3 regions of the Kitasatospora sp. CB02891 genome follow, and region 3 is predicted to be linked to each of the others. Evidence: riboswitches for the same ligand, from Rfam matches in the RefSeq annotation. Region 3 holds a riboswitch; each other region holds the start of a gene.
What was found. Region 3 has a riboswitch for cyclic di-AMP ahead of CG736_RS38605 (transglycosylase family protein). Riboswitches for the same ligand answer to the same signal wherever they lie in the genome.
Positions count from the first base shown of each region.

Region 1: another riboswitch for cyclic di-AMP. It lies ahead of CG736_RS26845 (transglycosylase family protein); the one in region 3 lies ahead of CG736_RS38605 (transglycosylase family protein).
Region 2: another riboswitch for cyclic di-AMP. It lies ahead of CG736_RS33570 (transglycosylase family protein); the one in region 3 lies ahead of CG736_RS38605 (transglycosylase family protein).

Region 1 covers NZ_NNBO01000014.1:20,670-26,245, reverse strand. The annotation lists gene eno (phosphopyruvate hydratase) at 1-884, opposite strand, end outside; gene CG736_RS26845 (transglycosylase family protein) at 1,110-1,817, opposite strand; cyclic di-AMP (ydaO/yuaA leader) riboswitch at 1,821-2,004, opposite strand; gene CG736_RS26840 (cytochrome P450) at 2,257-3,501, opposite strand; gene CG736_RS26835 (SDR family NAD(P)-dependent oxidoreductase) at 3,656-4,075, shown strand; gene CG736_RS26830 (MazG family protein) at 4,082-5,080, opposite strand; gene CG736_RS26825 (JmjC domain-containing protein) at 5,142-5,576, opposite strand, start outside.
Region 2 covers NZ_NNBO01000022.1:89,031-94,606, forward strand. The annotation lists gene CG736_RS33555 (SpoIIE family protein phosphatase) at 1-908, opposite strand, end outside; gene CG736_RS33560 (pseudouridine synthase) at 1,044-1,991, shown strand; gene CG736_RS33565 (diiron oxygenase) at 2,119-3,045, shown strand; gene CG736_RS33570 (transglycosylase family protein) at 3,187-4,401, opposite strand; cyclic di-AMP (ydaO/yuaA leader) riboswitch at 4,405-4,573, opposite strand; gene CG736_RS33575 (MFS transporter) at 5,136-5,576, shown strand, end outside.
Region 3 covers NZ_NNBO01000006.1:8,919-14,494, reverse strand. The annotation lists gene CG736_RS15175 (long-chain fatty acid--CoA ligase) at 1-627, opposite strand, end outside; gene CG736_RS15170 (hypothetical protein) at 757-957, opposite strand; gene CG736_RS38605 (transglycosylase family protein) at 1,082-2,335, opposite strand; cyclic di-AMP (ydaO/yuaA leader) riboswitch at 2,322-2,493, opposite strand; gene CG736_RS15160 (hypothetical protein) at 2,971-5,004, shown strand; gene CG736_RS15155 (hypothetical protein) at 5,098-5,576, opposite strand, start outside.

The DNA of each region.
Region 1 (5,576 bases), on a different contig from region 3:
TTCCAGCCGTCCCAGTCGGACTCGTCCAGCGGGTCCTCGATGGAGACCAGCGGGTAGGCGGCGACCAGCTCGGCGTAGTACTCGACCAGCTCGGCGGCCGACAGGGCCTTGCCCTCGAACTGGTAGGCGCCGTCCTTGTAGAACTCGGAGGCGGCGACGTCCAGGGCGAGCGCGACGTCCTTGCCCGGGGTGTAGCCGGCCTTCTTGATGGCCTCGGTGATCAGGTCGAGGGCCTCGCGGTTGGAGTCCAGGTTCGGGGCGAAGCCGCCCTCGTCGCCCAGGCCGGTGGAGAGCCCGCGCTCCTTCAGCACGCCCTTGAGGGTGTGGTAGACCTCGACACCCCAGCGGACGGCCTCGGAGAAGGACTCCGCGCCGATCGGGGCGATCATGAACTCCTGGATGTCGACGTTGGAGTCCGCGTGCGAGCCGCCGTTGAGGATGTTCATCATCGGGACCGGCAGCACGTGGGCGTTCGGGCCGCCCAGGTAGCGGAACAGCGGCAGGTCGCTGGCCTCGGACGCGGCGTGCGCGACGGCGAGCGAGACGCCGAGGATGGCGTTGGCGCCGAGCGAGGACTTGTCCGGGGTGGCGTCCAGGTCGAGCATGGCCTGGTCGATCAGGCGCTGCTCGGTGGCGTCGTAGCCGACCAGCTCTGGGCCGATCTGCTCGATGACGGCGAGGACGGCCTTCTCGACGCCCTTGCCGAAGTAGCGGTTCTTGTCGCCGTCGCGGAGCTCCAGCGCCTCGAAGGCGCCGGTGGAGGCGCCCGACGGGACAGCCGCGCGACCGGTGCTGCCGTCGTCGAGACCGACCTCGACCTCGACCGTGGGGTTGCCGCGGGAGTCGAGGATCTCACGGGCTACGACGACATCAATGGACGGCACGAGGCATCTCCTAGCGGAAGCGGATGTGTGGTCGTTACGCCCAGAGCCTAGCCGCAGACATGCCTGCGGCCACGCCCGGCCGGGCCCCGTCTCACCGTGTGGCCCGGCTACTCACTGGTAGTTCACCTGTTTGCCCGCCACCGGGCCGTTCCGGACGGCGCGAACTGCTCGGCGCGCGCCCGGAACGGACGGAGCGTCAGCCCGGCCGGCCGACGCTCCGCGGCGTCACATCGAGAGGACCTGCCCGGGGACGATCAGGTCGGGGTTGCCGCCGATCACGTCGCGGTTCGCCTGGAACAGCTGCTCCCAGCCGCCGGACAGGTTCCGCGCGACGGCGATGCCGGACAGCGTGTCACCGCTCTGCACGGTGTACTTCCCGGCGGCCTGCGAGGTGGTGGCCGGCTTCGGGGACTTGTAGCCCTGCTGCGGCTGCTGCGCCTTCGGGGTCTGCTGCTGGGACTTCGGCGTCTTGGTCGTCTTGGTCGACTGCTGCTGCTGCGGCGTGGCCGGGCGCTGCTGCGAGCGGGAGGCGGTGTCCTGGGAGCTGCTGCTGCCGCCCTTGGTCAGGCCGGCCTTGCCCGAGCAGACCGGCCAGGCGCCGGGGCCCTGGGAGGCGAGCACCCGCTCGGCCACCGCGATCTGCTGGGAGCGGGAGGCCTGGTCGGCGCGGGACGCGTACTCGCTGCCGCCGTAGGCGCGCCAGGTGGAGGAGGAGAACTGCAGGCCGCCGTAGTACCCGTTGCCGGTGTTGATGGCCCAGTTGCCGCCGCTCTCGCACTGGGCGACGCGGTCCCAGGTGTCGGCGGGCGCGGCGGCCGCTCCGGTGGCGGACAGCAGGGGCAGGGCCAGGCCCACGGACGCCACGCCTGCGGCGGCGACGACCTTCTCGGCCTTGGTACTACGGCGGTGACGGCCGGAACCGGTGAACAGCATGGGACTTCCTCTCCGCACGCCTGCGAGGTGAGCTGTCGGGTTCGGACCGGGAGGCTGGCCCGGCCGCCGGGGAGCGGGGACGCGACTGCGTCCGCTCCCGGGCGGCTTCACCCCAAGCCGTCGGAACTGCTACGGCGTTCACACCTGGGTCCCCCGCTCCTGTCCGAATTCCTGGTCGGTGTCCCGAGGGCGCGGTGGACAGGACTCGGCGTGCCGCGTTCGGGGCCCACGGCTGCGGGCAGATCGGAGAGTAAGCAGAGCTGATGAGCAATCACAAGCTCATATCACCGGTATCACGCCGAAATTACGGACCTTCACATCTCGTGCACAAACCGTCCATGTATGTCCGCATTCGCCCCTCCAGGGGCGCACCGCGCGCCCCCGGCACGGCAGTTGGCCATCCCGCGCGGGAGCAGGTCGGCCGCGGTCGAAACCGGGGTCAGCGGGGCGTGAAGGAGACCGGGAGCTCCCGCAGCCCGCGCATGATCAGCCCGCCCCGCCAACGGAGTTCGGCCGGATCGGCGGCGAGCTGGAGGTCCGGCAGCCGTGTCAGCAGTGTGCCTATCGCGCGCTGCCCTTCGAGCCGGGCGAGCGGCGCGCCGATGCAGTAGTGGATCCCGTGCCCGAAACCGAGGTGCGGATTGTCCGTCCGGGCCAGGTCCAGGGTGTTCTCGTCGGAGAACCGGGCCGGGTCGCGGTCCGCCGCGGCCAGCACCACCAGCACCGGATCGCCCACCGGGACGTCCACCCCGCCGATGGCCAGCGGCCGGGTGGCGAACCGCCAGGTCGCCAGCTCCACCGGGCCGTCGTAGCGCAGCAGTTCCTCGATGCCGGTCTCCAGCAGGCCCGACTCGCCGCGGGCCAGCGAGTCCTGGAGCAGGGTGCGCTGGCTGGGGTTGCAAAGCAGGGCGAAAAGTCCGTTTCCGACCAGATTGATGGTGGTTTCGAACCCCGCGAAGAGCAGAATGAAGGCCATCGCTGCGGCCTCGTTCTCGGTCAGGTGCTCGCCGTGGTCACCGGCCCGGATCAGGCCGGAGATCAGGTCGTCGCCGAGGTCGGCCCGCTTGCGGTGGATCAGGTCGGCCAGGTAGCCGCGGATCTGCTTGACCGCGCGGCCCACTCCCCCGCGCTTGCCGCCCGTGTGTCGGATCATCATGCCGGCCCAGTCGCGCAGGTCGTCCTGGTCCTCGGCGGGGACGCCCAGCAGGTCGCAGATCGCGTAGATCGGCAGCGGGAAGGCGAACTCGTGGATCAGGTCGGCCTCGCCGCGCTCCGCGAAGGAGTCGATCAGCCGGTCGGTGAGCTGCTGCACCCGCGGTTCGAACTCGGCGACCCGGCGCGGCGTGAACGCCTTCGACACCAGGCGGCGCAGCCGGGTGTGGTCCGGCGGGTCGATGTTCAGCAGGTGGGTCATCAGGTCGGCCTGCCGCTCGCCCGGGATGCCCACCCGGCCGGTGCGGTGCGCCTGCTCGCTGTGGTGCGCCGGGTTCTTGGAGAGCCGGGAGTCGGCCAGCGCCTGCCGGGCGTCCGCGTACCGGGTGACCAGCCACGCCTCCACTCCGCTGGGCAGGGTGGTGCGGTGCACCGGGGAGTGCTCCCGCAGCCAGGCGTACGCCGGATAGGGGTCGGCCGCGAACTCCCAGGTGAAGAGTTGCGGGTGGGCGGCGTGGGGCTGATCTGGCATGTCTTGACCGTATCTGGAACCGCCGTCGCGTGAGTCTGGTCACCTGGCGGGTAATCCCTGTTGCGGAGCGTCGGGGCGAGCCTACGATCCTCCGATGAAGCACAGTGGGCGGCGTGCGGACCGCCCCGGTTTCGCTCTGAAAGGGGAGCAGGCCATGCGAGTAGCCGGTGCAGTGGTCGTCATCGCGGTGCTCGACGGGGGCGAGGGGGGCGACCTGGCCCGCCGGTTCTCCGCCGCCGGAGCCGCCGGCCTGCTCATCGCCGATCTCCGCCCCGGCGTCGCGGAGGACCTGGCGGCCGAACTCGACCGTCCCGGCTGCCCCGTGGTCGGGGTCTCCGGTGACGTCCACCACCCCGCCGACATCGCCGCGCTGGTCGACACCGCCGCCAAGCACCTCGGGCCGATCGACCTGTTCGCCGTCGCCGGCCCGGACGGCGAGCGGGTCGTCCAGCTGGTCGAGCTGCCCGGCCACCTCGCCCCGCTGGCCGAGGTGCTGGCCCTGGTCGGCGAGGCGATCGGCGAGGTCGTCCCGGCGCAGCGCCGCCCGGTCACGGACGTCCCGCTGGCCGGCTGACCTCCGTCAGTCCGTCTCGGGCAGGCCCTCCGCGGTCCGCACCGCCCGGCGGTAGCGCCGGGCCGCGGCCCGCAGGGCCGCGTCCACGTCCACGCCGTGGTCGTAGCCGCGCTGGGCGATCGCCAGCAGCAGGTCGCCGGCCGACTCGGCGGTGAGTTCGGCGGGCAGCTCGTACGGCGCGTCCGGCACCCCGGTGAACCGCGCGCGGCGCACCCGGGAGACCAGCTTCGCCGCGTAGGCCAGCGCGGGCAGGCCGGCCGGCACGCCGTCCAGCACCGATTCGCGCTGCTTCTCGGCGGCCTTCAGCTGCTCCCAGTTGGCCTCCGTCTCGGCGGAGTCCTCGACACTGACGTCGCCGAACACGTGCGGGTGGCGGTACATCAGCTTCTCGACGATGTCGCCCGCCACGTCGTCGATCGAGAACGGGTCCTCGGCGTCCTCCTCGGCGATCCGGGAGTGGAAGAACACCTGGAGCAGCACGTCCCCGAGCTCCTCGCGGAGGGTCGGCCGGTCGTCCTCCTCGATCGCCTCGACCAGTTCGAACGCCTCCTCGACCAGGTACTTCACCAGGCTCCGGTGGGTCTGCTCGGCGTCCCACGGGCAGCCGCCGGGCGAGCGCAGGCGGTCCATCACCGAGACCAGGTCCAGCAGCCGGGCGCCCGGCAGGTCGTACGAACCCGGCAGCACCTCGATCTCCGGGTGCTCGCCGGCCTCCTCCACCGCGATCCGGGCCAGCGCGTCGGTCAGCCCCGGGTCGCCGTCCGGGCTCTCCAGCCACACCGCGGGGGCCTCGGCGAGCAGTTGCCGGGCCAGCGCCGGGGCGGTGCCCCGTTCGACCAGCCGGGGCTCGACGCCGGCGGCGCGCAGCGCGGGCAGCTGCGGGTGGTCGGCGACGCCGACCAGCACCACGGGCGCCGAGCGGAGGGCCTCCCAGGCCGGCCAGCCGAGCAGGCCGGGTGCGACGCGGTGGGTGGTGGTGAGCAGGATCAGCTTCGGAGTGTCCACGGCACCGAACCTACAACGACGCCGGACGGGGCGGCCGAGCGGTTTTCCCGCGCGGGGCCGGTCACCCGGCGGGCTGCAGCATGACCTGGCGGGTGACGGCCAGCAGGTCGGCGGGCGTCAGCTCGGCCAGCAGCGCGGTGGCGTGCTCGATCAGCGCGGCGGCCGCATCGGTGAGCGCGGCGTCGTCCAGCGGGCGGCCCGGCAGGGCGAGGCTGTCGGCCAGCAGGCTCTGCGCGACGGTGTACAGGTTGGCGCTGGCCGCCTCCCGGATGGTCAGCGACAGGTGCGTGGACGGCGCGCCGTCCTCGGCGCGGGCCCGGTGCGCGAACCCGCGCGGCACGTACAGCACCTCGCCCGGCTGCAGGACGGTCTCCAGCAGCACCTCGCCCGGGTCGCCGTCCTCCCGGTCGGGCACCCAGTTGCCGTCGGCCGGCCCGCCGTGCACCCACCAGCGCTTGGCCCCGGAGATCTGCACCACCAGCACGTCCGCGTCGTC
Region 2 (5,576 bases), on a different contig from region 3:
GGCGTCGCCGTCTCGGCCAGCTCACGGGCGGTGGTGGCCAGATCCAGGGTGGTGCCGATCTGGGCGGACGCGTCGTTCAGCAGCGCCAGCCGCTGCTGGGCGGCCTCCGCGGCGATCTCCGCCTCGAAACGGTCGGTGATGTCCACGACCGTCACGCAGACGCCGAGCACCTTGCCGTCCGGCTGGTCCAGCCGGAAACACGCCACCGACCAGGCGTGCTCGCGATCCGGGTCGGCCGGCGTCCAGCCGTGCGTGCGGGCGTCCAGCACCGACTCGCCGTCGGCCAGCACCCGGGCCATCATCGCCTCGACCTGCTGCCCGTCGATGCTCGGCAGCACCTCGGTCAGCCGCCGCCTGATGCTCTGCCGGCGCGGCACCCCGTTGAACCCGGCCAGCGCGTCGTTCAACCGGACGAACCGCAATTCGGTGTCGAACACCGCCATGCCGACGGGGGACTGGGTGAAGAAACCGTCCAGAATGGCCAGGTCGGAGGCCAGCCTGCGCACCGAACTGACGTCGGAGGCCACCGCCAGCACCATCGGGGCGCCGTCCGGGCCGACGATCGGATAGGTCCGGAACTCCAGCCGCACCAGGTGCCCGTCCTGGTGTCGGACCGGAAAGACCCCCGAGAACGGCTTCCCGCTGAGGATCCGGGAGAACAGCTCCAGCACCTCCGGGCGCCGGTCCGCCCCCACCAGCAGGTCCGCGGCGCGCGCGCCCACCGCCTGCTCGGCGGGAAAACCGAGCAACGTCTCCGCGTCCGGACTCCAGTGCAGGATCCGGCCGTCGGCCGCGACCAGCGCCGTCGCCACCGGGATGGCCAGCAGGCCGTCCGGCAGTTGCGCACCGCCCTCCGCGATGGGAGAGGTGGGGCGGGTCCGCTGATTGCCCTGCTTGTCGGTGTCCATCTGGCCACCTGCCGTTCCGGGGGCGGGTACCGCCCTGCCATCGTCGCACGCCGGGCCGCCCGCGCCCAGACGGGTGTGCGCCCGCTATCGTGGGTCGGATGTGCACCCGTCGGACCGACCTCCGGGCGGCGCCCGATGGCGCGTAGGCCCCCCGCCCCTCTGAGCCCGCTGCCCCAGCGCGAGGGCATCGACCCCGTCCACGTACGCCTGCCGCTCGACGGCGGGTGGCCGACCGTCCGGGCCTACCTGGAGGAGCGCTACGGCACCGCCGCGGGCCCCGGGCGGATCGCGGTGATGCTCGACGCCGGAGAATTCGTCGGCCCCGACGGACCGGTCACCGCCGACGAGCCCTACCGGCCCGGCGGCCACGTCTGGTTCCACCGGGAGCCCGGGCCGCCCGAACCCGTGGTGCCGTTCCCGGTCGAGGTGCTGTACCGCGACGAGCGGATCGTGGTCGCGGACAAGCCGCACTACCTGGCCACCACACCGCGCGGCCGCCACGCCACCGAGACCGCGCTCGCCAGGCTGCGCCGCGACCTCGACCTGCCCCGGCTCAGCCCCGCGCACCGCCTGGACCGCCTCACCGCGGGCGTGGTGCTGTTCGTCGCCGACCCCGCCCGCCGGGGCGCCTACCAGGGACTGTTCGAACGGCGGGAGGCCGTCAAGACGTACGAGGCGATCGCCGCGCACGACCCGGCGGTGACCCTGCCGACCACGGTGCGCAACCGACTGGTCAAGGACCACGGCCGACTGGACGCCTACGAAGTCCCGGGCGAGCCCAACGCGGAGAGCCGGGTCGAGCTGCTGGAGGCCCGCGACGGCCTCGGCCGCTACCGGCTCGCCCCGCGCACCGGCCGGACCCACCAGCTGCGGGTGCACATGAACGGGCTGGGCCTGCCGATCCTCGGCGACCCGATCTACCCCGCGCTGCTGCCCGAACAGGACTCGGAGGACTACCGGCGCCCGCTCCAACTGCTGGCGCGCTCGCTGGAGTTCACCGACCCCGTGGACGGCACGCCGCGGCGCTTCGTCAGCGGACGGGTGCTGGCGGCATGGGCGGATCCGGTCGGCTGGCGGGGCTGACGGACCCTCGGGCCGACGGTCTGCGCCTCCTTGTGCGCAGTGTATTGACGGACAGTCTAATAACTTCTACCTTCGCGGCAGTGGCACCATCCCACCCTCGACTCCGCCCCACCGCGAAGGAGCCGGCATGCCGCCCCAGCCCGCCGTCACCCCCGGCGCCCCCGACCGCGAGCGCACCGCCCCGGACCGGGAACGCACCGCCGAACGCCTGCTCGCCTCCTCCGCGAAGCTCTCGTTCAACCCGCTCAAGGACGTCGACTGGGACGCCGACCCCGTCCCCGGCGCCTACTACTGCCCGCCCCGCCACCTCTCCCTCTACGGCACCGACCTGTGGGAGCGGATGACCGAGGGCGAGCGCATCGAACTCTCCAAGCACGAGGTCGCCTCGGTCGCCAGCGTCGGCATCTGGTTCGAGGAGATCCTCATGCAGATGCTGCTGCGGCACGCCTTCGACCGGGACCCCACCAGCAACCACGTCCAGTACGCGCTCACCGAGATCGCCGACGAATGCCGGCACTCGATCATGTTCGCCCGCATGATCGAAAAGATGGGCGCCCCCGCGTACGGCGCCGGATTCGTCGCCCACAACCTCGGCCGGCTGTTCAAGGCGATCTCCACCCACAGCCAGACCTTCGGCGGCACCATGTACGTCGAAGAGATCCTGGACGCGTTCCAGCGCGAAATGATGAACGACGACAGCCTCCAGCCGCTCACCCGGCAGGTCTCCCGGATCCACGTCATCGAGGAGGCCCGACACATCAGCTACGCCCGCGAGGAACTCGTCCGCAAGCGGCTCGGGTTCCTGCAGCGCCGGTGGGAGCAGCTGTTCCTCGGAGTGGTCATCTACTTCGCCACCACCGCGCTGATCCACCCCCGGGTCTACGCCGCCGTCGGCCTCGACCCGAAGGTCGGCAGGGCCGTCGCCCGGGCCAACCCCCACTGGCGCAGCACCAAGATCGAGATGGCCCAGAAGGTGATCGGGGTTCTGGACCGCGCCGGACTGGTCGGCGCCGCCAACCGCTGGCTGCTGCGCGCCGCCGGAGTGATCGCCTGAGCGGGAGTGGGTGGGCACCGGGGACGGGCGACGGCCTCGTCAGGGATTCCGTCGGGGGAGCACCGCGGCGGCCTGCACCGCGGTGGCCTGCACCGCGCCGGGCCGCCGCCCCGAAGTGACGGCGGCCCGGCCGGGCAGTCCTCAGCCCAGGTTCAGCACCTGGCCCGGCCGGATCAGGTCCGGGTTCTCGCCCAGCACCTGCTTGTTGGCGTTGTAGAGCTCGGTCCAGCCGCCGTCCAGCTCGTGGGTGCGGGCGATCTTCGCCAGCGTGTCACCCGGGCCGACGGTGTACGGCTGGGCGGCCGGGGTGCCGGCCGCCGGGGTGTCGGCGGCCGACGGGCTGCTGGTGGGCGGCGTGGACGTGCTCGGCTGCTGCGTGCCGACCGCCTGGCTCGGGTCGGTGTTCGGGGCGGTCGGCGAGGTGGTCGGTGCGGGCGACTGGTTGCCGCCGGTTCCGTTTCCGCCTCCGGTCTCGCCCTGGCCCTGGTCCTGCCCCTGGCCGTTGCCCGTGCCGTTGTTGCTGTTGCCGTTCTCCGTGCCGTTCCCGTTCCCGTGCTCGCTTCCGTTGCCGTTCTTGCCGTCGGAGGGCGTGGTGGGGTTCGGGCTCGGGGCGGTGCTCGGGTCGGTCGGCGGTGCCGGGACGACCGGGGTGGCCGGAGTGGTCGGGACCTGCGCGTCCGGAGTGGTGGTCGGGGACGGTGCAGCGGTCGGCGGCTGCGGGTGCGTCAGCTGCATGTAGCGCTCGTACAGGCTCTGGTGGCTGGTCCAGAACCAGCCGCCGTTCTTCTGGTACCAGTACACGTGGGACACCGGGTCGTAGCCGGGCAGGCCGGAGAAGATCGGGGCGGCGTTCGGGGCGGCGACGGTGCCGTCCGAGGCGGTGTTGGCGGCTGCCGCGCCGCGGGCACCGCGCAGCGCACCCGACTCGTCCGCCGAGTCGTTGGTGTCCACCACGCCGGGGGCGCTGGCCACGCGCAGGTCCGACGAGTCGGCGCACGAGGCCCACGGCTGCGGGCCCTCGGTGGCCAGGATGCGTTCGGCGACCGCGATCTGCTGGCTGCGGGTGGCGCCGTTGGGCAGCTGGGCGTACTGAGTGCCGCCGTAGTCGACCCAGCGCTGGGCGGTGATCTGGAGACCGCCGTACATGCCGTCGCCCGAGTCGAGACTCCAGTTGCCGCCGCTCTCGCAGTCGGCGACCCGGTCCCAGACCGCGCTGGGCGCGGCCTGTGCACCCGTCGCGGTGAGCAGTGGCAGTGCGATGCCGACACCGACGACGCCGGCCGCGGCGATGGCCCGCTCGGCGGCTTTCTCCGCCTGGCTCTGCTTGCGGTGACGCCCGGAACCCGTGAAGAGCATGCTCGATCCTCTCCGCACGCCTGCGAGGTGAGCTGTCGGGTTCGGACCCGGAGGGAGGCCCGGCCGCCGTCTGCCGGTCGGAGCCGGTTCGGGCGACTTCACCCCTAGCCGTGGGGGACGGCGACGTACCTGGTTCCCCCGTCCCCGCCCAGGGTTGTGGTGATCGACCCGGCAACGCGGCGGGCAGGGTTCGGCGTTGCCGCGTGCGGGGCCCGGCGGTGCGGGCCGGACCGAGCCTATTCACTCGAACGGAGCAATCACAAGCTCATCGCGCCGGCATCACGGGCGAGTCACGCCGGTCCGGCCGGGTTCGGACGCGGAGTGCCCGGGCGCGGGCGGGGAGGCGTGGCGGCCGTGCGTGGGCGACCGGTTGGCGGGAGTTCGGAGGCGGGGGAGCGGTCTGATCTGGTGGTCGGGGGATGGGTGGTCGGGGAGCGGTCTGATCGGGCGGTCAGGGGATGGGTGGTCGAGGGGTGGGTGATCGGGCGGTAGGGGGTGGGGTGATCGGATGCGAAAGTCTGACCGATCGGTGGGATTGGAGATCGGGTGGAGGGGAAGGCGGGCGTCCGGGCTCCGGTCGATGAATTTGGCTGAACGTCAACTTGCCTGAGAAACATGGCAGTTGAGGTGAACCAGGGCATTGCCGACCTTGCGGATAAATCATGCGACAGCCCGTTCGGGGGCTCCCTACCATCACGGTGATCGCTGTTCCCCGACCCGCTGTGGAGGTGCCCGTGGCTGCGCTGATTCCCGAAGTGCTCCGGGTGGAGCGCCAGTTCGCCCGTCTGTTCGTCGCCCAGTCGCTGTCCGTACTGGGGGACAGGGTGTCGTTCGTGGCGCTGCCGTTCGCGGTGCTGTCGATCGGCGGGTCAGCTGCCGATGTCGGCCTGGTGGCGGCGGCGGGCTTGCTGCCGATGCTGGTGTTCACGCTGGCCGGCGGCGTGTGGGCGGACCGGATACCGAGACAGCGGATCATGCTGGTCTCCGATCTGGTGCGGTGCGTGGTCCAGACGGCTGTTGCAGTGCTGTTGCTCACCGGGACGGCCCGGGTCGGGGTGCTGGCGGCGCTGATGGTGGTGTTCGGTGTGGCGGACGCTTTCTTCCTGCCCGCCTCCACGGGGCTGCTGCCGCTGCTGGTGCCCAGTGAACGGCTGGGCGAGGCCAATGCGCTGCGC
Region 3 (5,576 bases):
CTCGCTGTCCGGGCCGAGCCCCTTCCTGCGCCGCTCCACCTCCCCGGCGGGGACGGTCCTGCCGAGCTCGCCGAGGGCGGCGACGGCGTCCTCGTCCAGCCGCCACAGCGGCACCGTGCCGCCGGTGCGGGCGATCGCCACCGTCAGCACCTCGGCGGTGCCGGCGTCCTCCGCGACCGCCAGCACCGCGCCGGAGTCGCGGAGGATCCACTCGGCCTGCTCGATCGCGGAGGTCGGGTACACCGGCACCACGGACGCGCCGGCCGCCCAGGCCGCGAAGTCCAGCAGCGTCCACTCGTAGCGGGTGCGCGACATCAGGACGATCCGCCCGCCGGCCCGGACCCCGGCGGCGATCAGCCCGCGGGCGGTCGCCGCCACCTGCTCGGCGAACTGCCGGGCCGTCACCTGCTGCCAGCCGCCGTCCGGCCGGCGCCTGGTCAGCACCTCGGCGTCCGGCGCCTGCTCGGCGTTGCGGAACGGCAGGTCGGCGAGGCTGCCGGCGTCCGGCGGCGGCACCAGGTGCGGGGTGCGGGCTTCGACGACCCGGCCGTCGGAGCGCAGGACTTCGACGGGCGCACGGTCGCGCAGATGCTCGGCGCGGGCGGCCCGGGCGAGGGGGTGTGCCATCGGCGAACTCCCTTGGGTGGGTGGGGGTCCGCCCAGGGTAGGGACTCGGCCGCGAACTTACTAGACGGTAAGTTCCTTGACAGTAACAGGATTTGACGGGTTGCCGACCGGCCCCGCCCGCCGGGTCGCTCAGCCCTCCTCGACGGACGGCGCCGGGCCGGCGAACCGCTCGCCGTCCCGGCTGCCGCCGGTCCGCGCCCGGGTGCGCCGACCGGTGGACAGGCAGTCGCGCACCAGCAGCTCCACCGCGTCCTGCGGGCTGCTCACCCCGAGGCGCATCATCACCTCCAGCGCGAGGTCCGCCTCCAGCGTGATCGTCACCTTCGCCATCGCACCGCTCCCCGGTCTCGGCACCGCTTCCGGCCGAGAACAGGCCGCTGCCCCCGGAGCCGACCAGGGTCTCCGAGGGCAGCGGCGTTCACCGTGCGGTGCGTGCGGCGGGGGCTTCCGGGTGTCAGACCCGACCGGCGAAGTCCGGCGCCCAGTTGGCGATGGTCTCGGTCCGCACACCGGACTTCGGGTTGGCGGCCTCGACGTACTTGCCGTCGCCGATGTAGATCGCCACGTGGTAGACGCCCGAGTTGGCGCCGTTGTTCGACCAGAACAGCAGGTCGCCCGGCTGCAGGCTGTTCAGCGAGACCCGGGTCGAGTAGTCGGCCTGGTCCGCGGCGACGCGCGGCAGGCTGATGCCGGCCTGGCGGAACGCCGCCTGGGTCAGGCCCGAGCAGTCCCAGCCGCCGTTGCCGGTGCCGCCGTAGATGTACGGCTGGCCGACCTTGGACAGCGCGAAGTCGATCGCCGCGGCCTTCGACCCGGTCGCCTTGACGGCGGCGGTGGTGGTGGCGGTGGTCGTGGTGGTGGCGGCGGGCTTCGCGGGGGTGCTCGGCTTGGCCGGGGCCGGGGTGCTCGGCGCCGGGGCGTCGGTCTTCCGGTTCGAGCCGTTGGACGAGGACTTGCCGGCCGGCGCGGACTGCTTGGCCGGGGCCTGGGCGACGGCGACGTTGCCGAGCGCCAGCTGCTGACCCGGGTAGATCATGTCCGGGCCCTCGGCCAGGACGGAGCGGTTCAGCTCGTACAGCTTCTCCCAGCCGCCCTCGACGTTCTGGCGCTGGGCGATGGCGGACAGCCAGTCGCCCGCCACCACGGTGTAGCTGCCGGAGGCCTGGGGAGCCTGCTGGGCCTGCGGCTGGGCCTGCTGGCGCTGCTGCTGGGGCTGGGTCTGCTTCGGGGCCTGCTGGACCTGCGGCTGGGCCGGCTTCGGCGCGGTGTCCTGCGACGGCTTGGCGGCGGTGGAGCCCGCGGAGGTGTCGACCTGCGGGGCGCCGCCGCCCTTGGTCAGACCGGCCTGGACCGAGCACACCGGCCAGGCGCCGGGGCCCTGCGAGGCCAGCACCTTCTCGGCGACGGCGATCTGCTGGTCCTTGGTGGCCAGGTCGGCGCGCGGGGCGAACGCGGTGCCGCCGAAGGCGGCCCAGGTGGAGGCGGTGAACTGGAGGCCGCCGTAGAAGCCGTTGCCGGTGTTGATGGACCAGTTGCCGCTGGACTCGCACTGGGCGACCTTGTCCCAGGTGGCCACCGACGCGGCGGAGGCGGTGCCGGCCGCGAGGCCGGGGACGGTGAGGCCGATGCCCACGACACCGGTGGTGGCGATCAGACGGCGGGCGCGCTTGGCGCTGACGGGCAGCATGAAGATGCGTTCCTCTCCCACGCCTGCGAGGTGAGCTGTCGGATTCGGGCTGGAGTTGCCCGGCCGCGCGCACCTCTCGGTGCGCCCGGCTTCACCCCTAGCCCCGGACCGGTCCGTCAGGACCGCCCCAGGGCGACTTACCTGGTTCCCCCGCCCCTGCCGCGGTGCGTTTCGCATGAGCCGGCACACCCGGCGGCAGGACTCGGCGTTCCGGGTGAGCTGGGTCCGTGTGTCCACGAACGTGGGCAGGAGATTAAGCGGATTTAAGGACGATTAGCAAATTTCCGTGACGGCTGCCGCTGCTCCCGAAAAAACGATCAAGGGATTCCCGGCGAAATCCGCTGCGCGCTCCGAGAACTGCTGCGCCGTCAGGGAATTGGTGATCTTGTGTCCGATTTGGGATGGTATGCCGCTTCGTGAGCAATTGTTCATCTTGGGGGCATTTGCGATCGCCTCGGCCGGGTGGTTTGAACCGTTCTGTCCGACTGTCGGCAACGGGTGGTGAAATTCCGTCCGCTGACATTTCTGTCGAACTGACGAATGACGATACGTCAGAATGCTTAACCGTCCCCGAAGTCGCCGATATCCGTCCGGCCCGCCGCCTATGCTGCCCCCGACGATTCGGAGTCCCTGCGGGTGTTCGGGAGGCGGCCATCGTGGAGCAGTGGGAGAACGGGCGGCACCGGCGGCCGCTGCTGGGGCGGCGGCGGATGCTGACCTGGCTGGCCGTCGGGACGGTGACGGCGGTCGGCGGGGGAGCGGCGCTGCGGCAGTCGCTGGCCGGGGCGGCGGTGACGGCGGCGGGCCCGCCGCCGACGGCGGCCCCGGCGGCGCTGGACGAGAGCGGACGGAAGTGGTCGGACGCCAAGGGGTGGGGCGGCAGGGCGCCCGGGCCGGGGAGTGCCGTGCGGATCACCGACAAGGTGGTGCTGGACGCCGACGCCCGGGTCGGCTCGCTGCTGATCGACGCCGGCGGCTCGCTGGTGTTCGCCAAGGACCGCTCGCTGACGCTGGAGAGCGGGGGCAACGTCGAAGTCCGTGGCGTCCTGGCCCTCACGCCCGACCCGGCGCACACCCACATCCTGCGCTTCCCCGACATCGACGAACACCGCTTCCAGGGCGGCGGCATGACCGTCGTCGACACCGACACCGGCCTGTGGGTCACCGGCAGCGGCTACCTCCGGCTGGACGGCGCACCCCGCACCGCCTGGGTGCGCGCCGCCGCCGAGTTGAAGGCCGGCGACACCACGGTGCGACTGGCCGCGGACCCCGAGGGCTGGCAGGCGGGCGACGAACTCGCCGTCACCCCGACTGCCCCGCCCGACGCCGCGGACTTCTCCACCTCCTACGACCTGGTGACGGTCCAACGGGTCGACGGCCGGACCGTCACCCTCACCGCGCCGCTCCAGCACGCCCACCCGCGGGTGAGCGCCGGCGGCGGTGCGGTGTTCGGCGCGGAGGTGCTCAACCTGACCCGCAACGTCCGGGTCGAAGGCACCGAACAGGGCCGGGCGCACGTCCACCTGACGTCCAGCCGTCCGGCCGACCTCCGGCACGCCGCGCTGCGCCGGGTCGGACCGCGCGCCGCCGGGAAGGAGAGCTGGAACGGGCAGCCCGTCACCGAGCCGGTGCTCGGCCGGTACGGGCTGCACTTCCACATGCTGCTGGACACCTCGCGCGGCACCGTGGTCGAGGGCGTCGTGGTCCGCGACGCCGGCAGCCACGCGTTCGTGCCGCACAACAGCCACGGCATCACCTTCCGCGGCTGCATCTCCCACCAGACCTGGGAGGACGCGTACTGGTGGGACGGCCCCACCGACACCCGCACCCCGCAGATCCCGTCCGACGACATCGCCTACCTGGGGTGCGTCGCCTCCCGCACCGTGTACGAGCCCAACCCGCGCGGCTACCGGCTGACCGGCTTCAGCCTCGGAGCGGGCACCGGTTCCACGGCCCGGGACTGCGTGGCCGTCGGCGTGCAGGGCGCCACCGGTGCGTCCGGGTACGAGTGGCCGGAGAACAGCGAGGGGGTGTGGACGTTCGAGAACTGCCTGGCGCACAACAACCTGGAGGACGGCATCTTCGTCTGGCAGAACTCCGAACACCCGCACACCGTCACCGGGTTCGCCGCCTACCACAACGGCGGCTGGGGCATCGAGCACGGCGCCTACCTGAACGACTTCGGCTACCGCGCCTCGGTGCTGTACGGCAACGCCGCCGGCGGGATCGCCGTCCACGCGCTCGGCCGCGACAAGGGCACCGTGTTCGACGGGCTGCTGATCGACGCGGCCGGGCAGTCCGACTACGCCGTGGCCACCCTCAAACACCAACTCGACGGCGAGCAGGTCACTCTGAGCCGCAGCCGACTCACCGGCCACCGCAAGGCCGGCGTGGCGTTCCGGGCCACCGCCGACGGCAAGCCCGACGACATCGCAGTGCTGGACTGCGAGTTCGGCGACGGCCCCGAACTGTGGCTCGACCCGGACGCGCCCGCCCCCAAGCAGATCCTGTTCCGCAAGGCCGGGCAGTCGGCGGCCGTCGCGCTCGGCAAACCCGCCCCCGGGCTCGCGGCCGGGCCGTGGAACGCCGCCACCAGCCCCGCGACCGCGCCCACCCCGCCCCGTCAGGTCGCGCTGCCCGCGCTGAAGTTCACCGACAGCGCGCCGCGGACCGGGCGCGTCACCGGCTGAGCGCTCCCCCTCCCGACAGGAGGGGAGAGACTGCGACGGGCGGGAGCGCGTCGATGCGCTGCTCCCGCCCGTCGCGTTCCATAGGACGGCGCGTCAGCGCGCCGCGTGCGCCCCCGGCGTGGTGCGCTGCTCGGCGGCGGCGGCCTCGGCGGCCTCCAACTGCTCCTGGGTGGGCTCGGGGAGCGCCGCCAGGTAGCTGGAGGCGATCAGCTGGGCCACCGTCGGGTAGGCGCCGATCGGGGCGGCGCTCGGGCAGCCGGTCTCCTCGGCGGCCGCGGCCAGCAGCTCCGGGTCGGCCTCCGGGCCGATCACCAGCGGGGCCAGCGCCGGGCGCTCGCAGCCGGTGGCCTTCAGGTGGTTGACGGCCGCGGCGACCGAACCGGCCACGTCCAGCGCGGCCGGGACCACCGGCACGGCGAGCCGGGCGGCCAGCAGCACGCCGGTGATGCCGGCCGCGGCCGCGGCCTCCTCACCACCGGTGGTGGTCAGCACCACGCCGTCGGCGGCGGTGGCGATCGCGAACAGTCGGGCGCGGTCGGCGCGGGCCAGGTCCGCCTCGGACAGGCGCACGT